Regions from separate parts of the Lentzea sokolovensis genome, predicted to be linked through region 2. Evidence: riboswitches for the same ligand, from Rfam matches in the RefSeq annotation. Region 2 holds a riboswitch; each other region holds the start of a gene.

Region 1 (2,256 bases), on a different contig from region 2:
TGACGACACGGCCGCCCGCCGCGTTCTCCTCGTTGACCGCCAGTGCGAAGAGCGTCACCCAGTCCATGACCCGCAACGGGTCGGTGACGAAGTGCTCCTTCTCCAGCGTCTTGCGCATCTCGGCGGCGCGGCGGCGGACCTTCAGACCGCCGGGCAGGACGCCGTGCTCGTTGCAGCCGCGTTCGACGCACTCCTGCATGACGTGCCAGATGTGCAGAAGTCCCTGGCGGACCTCGGCTTCGGTGCGCCACGACAGCTCGTTGGCCATCATGATCTCGCTGATCGACAGGCCGGTCTCGCGGCAGCGCGCGAGGAGTTGGTCGCCGGTCAGGAACGGGTGCGCCAACGGCGTCGAGTCGAGCTTGATCCGGTCGGTGCCCGACGCGTTCTCGTCGACGACGAAACCGCCGCCGATCGAGTAGTAGACGGCGTGCTCGACCGACTTGCCGTCCGCGAACGCCTCGAAGCTCATCCCGTTGGGGTGCAACGGGAGTGACTTGCGGCGGTGCATGACGAGGTCGCGGTCGTGCACGAAGTCGATCTCGTGCGCGCCGCCGAGCTTGAGCCGTTCGGCGGAGACGATCTCCTCGACGCGGGCGGCCGCGACGGTGGGATCGACTTCTTCGGGATGGTTGCCTTCGAGGCCCAGGAACACGGCCTTGGGGCTGCCGTGGCCGTGGCCGGTCGCGCCGAGCGAGCCGAACAGCTCGACGTGCACGCGGTCCACTTCGGACACACGTGCGCCGAGCTTCTCGACGAACATCGCGGCCGCGCGCATCGGGCCGACCGTGTGTGAACTGGACGGTCCGATGCCGACGGAGAACAGGTCGAAAACGCTGATCGCCACTGATCAGTCCCTCGTGGTGGTGGAGCGGTCAGTCAGACTTGGTGAGCTCGGCGTACTTCGCCGAGGTGAGGAGGTTCTCGGCCGACTCGACGCGGACCTTGAACAGCCATCCGGCGCCGTACGGGTCGTTGTTCACGATCGCCGGGTCGTCCACGACGGCGCTGTTGACCTCGATCACCTCACCGGTGACGGGCGAGAACAGGTCGCTGACGGACTTGGTGGACTCCAGCTCGCCGCAGACCGCGTTGGTGACGACCTTGGCACCGACCTCGGGCAGCTGGACGAAGACGATGTCGCCGAGCGCATCAGCGGCGTACTCGGTGATTCCGCAGGTCAGCGGGTCCTGGGTGCCCGGCGTCCAGTCGACCCACTCGTGCTCGGCGGTGTAGAGCAGGTTCTCGGGGAACTCCACGGCGCGACTCCTCTGGCTGTGACGGGTCAGGAAACTTGCGCCCCCTCCGCCGTGCAGAGTTGCCTACCCCGAGCGGTCTTGCTGCCTGAGAGTGTGCGGGAGCTTGCCCCTTCGGCGCCCCGACCGGTTCGTCGAGGTCTCTCCCACTCGGGTTCTGACGCTTGCGCGCCGCGGCCGGTGTTCAGTTCTCGGCGCGAACGCTATGTGCGGCCCCCGCCGAGTGTCAACGCGGGACGGTCGAGTGGAACGCGAACGAGGCTCAGGTCGCTCTGTCCTAGACGAACAACCAGAGGGTTACCGGATAGTGCGATCCGCACAGTGACATGACCTTCCGACTGGCCCACATTATGAGATGTCGGCCCACCGAACGGAGGAGTCATCGTGCGGATCGCAGTTCCTCGCGAGATCAAGAACCACGAGTACCGCGTCGCTCTCACGCCTGCCGGTGCGCACGAACTGACCAGCCGCGGCCACGACGTGTACGTCGAGCAGGGCGCCGGTCTCGGCTCCGCGATCACCGACGAGGAGTACCTCGCCGCGGGCGCCAAGATCCTCCCGACCGCCGACGACGTGTGGGCGGAAGGTGACCTGGTTCTCAAGGTCAAGGAGCCGATCGCCGAGGAGTACCCCCGTCTTCGCGCCGGTCAGACCCTCTTCACGTACCTGCACCTCGCCGCCGACAGGCCACTGACCGAGGCGCTGCTGGCGTCCGGCACCACGGCCATCGCCTACGAGACCGTGCAGCTGCCGAACCGCTCGCTGCCGCTGCTCGCCCCGATGTCCGAGGTCGCCGGCCGGCTGGCCCCGCAGGTCGGCGCGTTCAGCCTGATGAAGCCCTCCGGTGGCCGCGGCGTGCTGCCCGGTGGCGTCCCCGGTGTCGCCCCGGCCCGCGTGGTCGTGATCGGCGGCGGCGTGGCCGGCGTCAACGCCGCCACCATCGCCGTCGGCATGGGCGCGGACGTGCAGATCCTCGACACCAACGTCGACCGCCTGCGCC
Region 2 (2,256 bases):
CGGCCCAGGTTCGCGTTGTACGGCGTCAGCGACGTCGTGAGCTCGTTGCCGTACAAGGGCATTCCGGCTTCGAGGCGCAACGTGTCGCGGCAGCCCAGGCCGCACGGCTTGAGCTCGTGCGCCTCACCCGCGGACAGCAGCGCCGCCCAGACGGCCGGGGCATCGGCGGGCGCGACGAAGAGCTCGAAGCCCTCCTCGCCCGTGTAGCCCGTGCGCGCGAGCAACGCTTCGACACCGGCCACGGTGGAAGGGTACGAGGCGTAGTACTTGACTGACGCCAGATCCGTCTCGGTCAGGCCGGACAGGATCTCGACCGACTTCGGGCCCTGGATCGCGATCAACGCGTAGTCGGTCGACTTGTCCGTGACGACGGTGTCGAAACCGGCGGCGCGCTCGACGAGGGCCTCGGCGACGACAAGAGCGTTGGAGGCGTTCGCGACGACCATGAACTCCTCGTCGCCCAGGCGGTACACGATCAGGTCGTCCAGCACGCCGCCGTCGGCCTGGGTGATCATCGTGTAGCGGGCCTTGCCGACGGCCAGCGCGGAGATGTGGCCGACCAGCGCGTAGTCGAGAGCCTCGCCCGCCTGCGGTCCGGTCAGGACGATCTCACCCATGTGCGTGAGGTCGAACAGGCCCGCGGTGGTGCGCACCGCGTGGTGCTCGGCGAGTTCGGACGAGTAGCGCAGCGGCATCCGCCAGCCCGCGAAGTCGGTGAACATCGCGCCGAGCTGCTCGTGCTCGGCGTTCAGAGGCGTGAGGCGGGACATCAGAACGCTCCTCCAGGGTGCGCCGAAGAGCCGGACGCGGCCGGCTGAGGCATCAGAAGAATGACACGGTCCATCGGAGACTCCTCACTAGAGCGAGCCTCCCCCTCTGTCATGAGCCTGAGAGCTTCACCACCGAAGTGGCTTGCACCGTGGGCGAGGCTGCCGAGCAGCCTGCTTTCCAGAGTTGCCTTCGTCGCGCGGTACCTGTGCCTGAGAGATTCCGGGGAGGGATTGCTCCTTCGGCGCCCCTGCTGGAGGGGTCTCTTCCGCGCGACATCGACGGCCGTGTTCAGTTGGTAGCCCCAGACGCTAGCAGGCCAAACGTCACAGCGGCACGCCCTGCGCCGTCTTCTCGACCACCTTGCGCTCCGCCCAGAACGACAGGAACGGGACCGTGCCGGCGAGCAGCACCAGCAGGGTGCCCTTGATCGACCAGCGGAGCTTGAGCGCCAGGTCGACGGAAATCACCAGGTAGATGGCGTAGAGGAAGCCGTGGATCGGGCCGACGACCTTCATCGCGCCACCCATGTCCGCGGCGTACTTGAGCACCATGGCCACGACCAGGAGCAGCAGGAAGACTCCGACCACGTAAGCCATGACCCTGAACCGGGTCAACGCACCCTTCATCTGCCCGCCTTCGCTCAACGACCGTCCCGCGCGTTGAGGTTCGCGAGCATGCGGTTGTAGGCCGCGAGCTCCGCGTCTTCTTCGTCGTCGAAGTGCTCGACAGGCGCGGGTTTGACGGCGTCAACGGTAGCCATCGGCTTCGGGGCGGCCGCAACCGGCTCGGGTGCGAGATCCGCGTCACTGTTCTGGCGCGCCAAACGACGGAACCGCCACACCATGAAGAGGGGGAAGAGGCCGAAGAGCGGCCACTGGAGCACGTACCCGAGGTTCTGGAACGTGCCGCTGGCGGACTCGAAGCGCTGCCACTGCCACCACGCGAGTCCGCAACAGGCGACCAACGCCGCCAGACAGGCGAACGCGATCAGCACTCGTTGGGGGGTAAGGAGGCCGCGCACGACCCCAAGACTACTTGGGTGAGGCCTCCTGACGGAGGCCACCCCGTGGGGGATCCGGGGGCTTGCCCCCGGCTGGGGCGTGGGGGCTTGGCCCCCACAAAACACGCGAAGCGATCGAGGTGAGCGCATTCCGCGAACATGGGGGCCCCAATCGTGGAGCCCCGTTCCCGACCTACGCCACGCCGTCTCGGCGCTGCCTCTGCAGACGAGCAACGCACCAGGCCGCGGCGGAGCCACGACGAAGGTGCTGGAGAACCGTCATCGGTCCCAGGCGCCTCCCGAGATCGGCAGGAGACAGGCCGGCCGCGCGGTAGTCGAGCGCGCGCTGGTCCAACGGGCTGATGCCCGCGTCCCACCACTGCTCGGCCTCGGCGACGTCGCCCACCAGCTGCCAGTAGCTCGCCGCGGCGGCGAGCAGTGCCTCGGGTGCCTCCGGCGCCCGCTTGCGCATCGCGGCCACGTAG
Region 3 (2,256 bases), on a different contig from region 2:
CCGGGTGGGTCAGGTAGTCCGAGGTGCGGCGCAGGTCGCCCGGGATGCCGTCGGCGGTGTCGGCGTCGATCGCGTCCACATCGGACCCGGTGACACCGAAGGCCTCCCACACGGCGACGATGTGTGCGCGCGTGGTCTTCTCGTCGCAAGCGATTGCCACGACGTCCTCGTCGACCTTGCGGAGGTTGATGCCGGCCTCGCGAGCCTTCTCGACGACGGCGGCGGCCTCACCGGGAACGCGGACCTGGACGGTGTCGAAGAACTCGCCGTGCACGACGTCGAGACCGGCCTCGCACAGGCCCGTGGCGAGCACGGTGGCCAGGCGGTGCACGCGGGTCGCGATCGACCGCAGGCCCTCGGGACCGTGGTAGACGGCGTACATGGACGCGATCACGGCCAGCAGCACCTGCGCGGTGCAGATGTTCGACGTGGCCTTCTCACGGCGGATGTGCTGCTCACGCGTCTGCAGCGCGAGCCGGTAGGCCAGCGAGCCGTCGGAGTCGACGGAGACACCGACGAGACGGCCGGGCAGCTGACGCTCCAGACCGGACCGGACGGCCATGTAGCCGGCGTGCGGGCCGCCGAAGCCGATCGGCACGCCGAAGCGCTGCGTGGTGCCGACGACGACGTCCGCGCCGATCTCGCCCGGCGCGCGCAGCAGCGTCAGCGCCAGCAGGTCGGCGACGACGACGGCCTGCGCGCCGGCGGCGTGGATCTCCTCGATCAACGCGGCCTGGTCGCGCACGACGCCGGAGGCGCCGGGGTAGGACAGCAGCACGCCGTAGAAGTCGCCGCCCAGGCCGAGGCCCTCGATGCCCTGCGACAGGTCGGCGACGACGATCTCGATGCCCAGCGGCTCGGCGCGCGTCTCGATGACGGCCAGCGTCTGCGGCAGCGTGTCGGCGTCGATGACGAACTTGTTCGACTTGGACTTGCCGGCGCGGCGCACCAGCGTCATCGCCTCGGCGGCGGCGGTCGACTCGTCCAGCATGGACGCGTTCGCGACCGGCAGGCCGGTCAGGTCGCCGACCATGGTCTGGAAGTTCAGCAGCGCCTCGAGACGGCCCTGCGAGATCTCCGGCTGGTACGGCGTGTACGCGGTGTACCAGGCAGGCGACTCGAGAACGTTGCGCAGGATCACGCCCGGCGTCACGGTGTCGTAGTAGCCGAGGCCGATCATCTGCGTCATCGGGCGGTTCTGCGACGCGAGCTCACGCAGCTCCGCGAGCGCCTCGGTCTCGGTGGCCGGAGCGGGCAGGTCCAGCACGAGGTCGCGCTCGTGGATGGACGAAGGCACCGCGTGCTGCGCGAGCTCCTCGAGCGACCCGACGCCGATGACGTCGAGGATGCGCGCGAGTTCGGCGGGGCGCGGACCGACGTGGCGGTCGGCGAACGGGGTGCCGTGCTCGAGAGCTGCGAGCGGAATGCGGTCCTGCGTCATCAAACGCCTCCGGGGGGCTGCGGGCACACGTGTCCTGGTGCCCTCCCCGCTCTGTCCGTACCCCGAAGGGCGCCTGAGAGGTTCACCCACCGGTCAGGATGGGCTTTCACCGTCGGCGGGATCCCCAGAAGAACATCTGGCGATCCACTTTCCAGAGGCGTCTCGCTCGGCGGTCCTGGATGCCTGAGAGGTTCCCGGGGAGGGACTTGCTCCTTCGGCGCCGGGCTCGAAACCCGGTCTCTCCCGCCAGAGTTCAGCGACTACCCGAGAAGAATACCCGCAGGCAGCCCCGCTAGTCCCCAGGGACGCGACCTACATCTCAGTGCCAAGACCGGACAACGCTCCGGACAGCGGGTCAGAAGGGTCGTCACGCAACGCCACCAGCAGGTGCGTGGTGCCCACGACGTCGTCTCCGCGCCGGGCCGCGACGAGCTTCGCGCGTTCCATCGCACGCTCCACCTTGCCGCCGCTGACGGGTAACGCGGCCGGGTCGATCCCCGCCTCGCGCAACGCCGCCGCCCCGCCCGACTCGAACTCCGGCTTCAGCTTCCTGCCCGCCACCTTCAGCTGGCGGTCGACCGTCAGCACCGCCTCCACCAGATCCCGAGACGAGACGTCTCGTCTCGCGGCCACGGCCAGCCGTCCTGCCTCGTTGCGCACGACGGTCAGCACCGGACCGCCCAGTCCCTGGCCGCGGGCGATCCAGCGCATCAGCCAGCGCACGTACCCGCCGCCGGACTCCCCTTCCAACGCTCCCGCCTTGCGCAGCAACCGCACGGCGGGCGCTTCCTCGATCTCCGCGTGGGTTCGCGCGG

What was found. Region 2 has a riboswitch for glycine ahead of gcvT (glycine cleavage system aminomethyltransferase GcvT). Riboswitches for the same ligand answer to the same signal wherever they lie in the genome.
Region 1: linked by a shared signal. The riboswitch ahead of gcvH (glycine cleavage system protein GcvH) and the one ahead of gcvT (glycine cleavage system aminomethyltransferase GcvT) in region 2 are both predicted to bind glycine.
Region 3: linked by a shared signal. The riboswitch ahead of gcvP (aminomethyl-transferring glycine dehydrogenase) and the one ahead of gcvT (glycine cleavage system aminomethyltransferase GcvT) in region 2 are both predicted to bind glycine.

What each region holds. Positions count from the first base shown of each region.
Region 1 covers NZ_JAXAVU010000007.1:92,693-94,948, reverse strand. The annotation lists gene SK854_RS12765 (L-serine ammonia-lyase) at 1-847, opposite strand, end outside; gene gcvH (glycine cleavage system protein GcvH) at 876-1,259, opposite strand; glycine riboswitch at 1,323-1,415, opposite strand; gene ald (alanine dehydrogenase) at 1,641-2,256, shown strand, end outside.
Region 2 covers NZ_JAXAVU010000010.1:289,527-291,782, forward strand. The annotation lists gene gcvT (glycine cleavage system aminomethyltransferase GcvT) at 1-770, opposite strand, end outside; glycine riboswitch at 870-957, opposite strand; glycine riboswitch at 959-1,049, opposite strand; gene SK854_RS23315 (DUF3817 domain-containing protein) at 1,095-1,397, opposite strand; gene SK854_RS23320 (hypothetical protein) at 1,412-1,792, opposite strand; gene SK854_RS23325 (transcriptional regulator) at 1,965-2,256, opposite strand, start outside.
Region 3 covers NZ_JAXAVU010000013.1:128,875-131,130, reverse strand. The annotation lists gene gcvP (aminomethyl-transferring glycine dehydrogenase) at 1-1,441, opposite strand, end outside; glycine riboswitch at 1,491-1,598, opposite strand; glycine riboswitch at 1,602-1,697, opposite strand; gene SK854_RS31810 (Clp protease N-terminal domain-containing protein) at 1,754-2,256, opposite strand, start outside.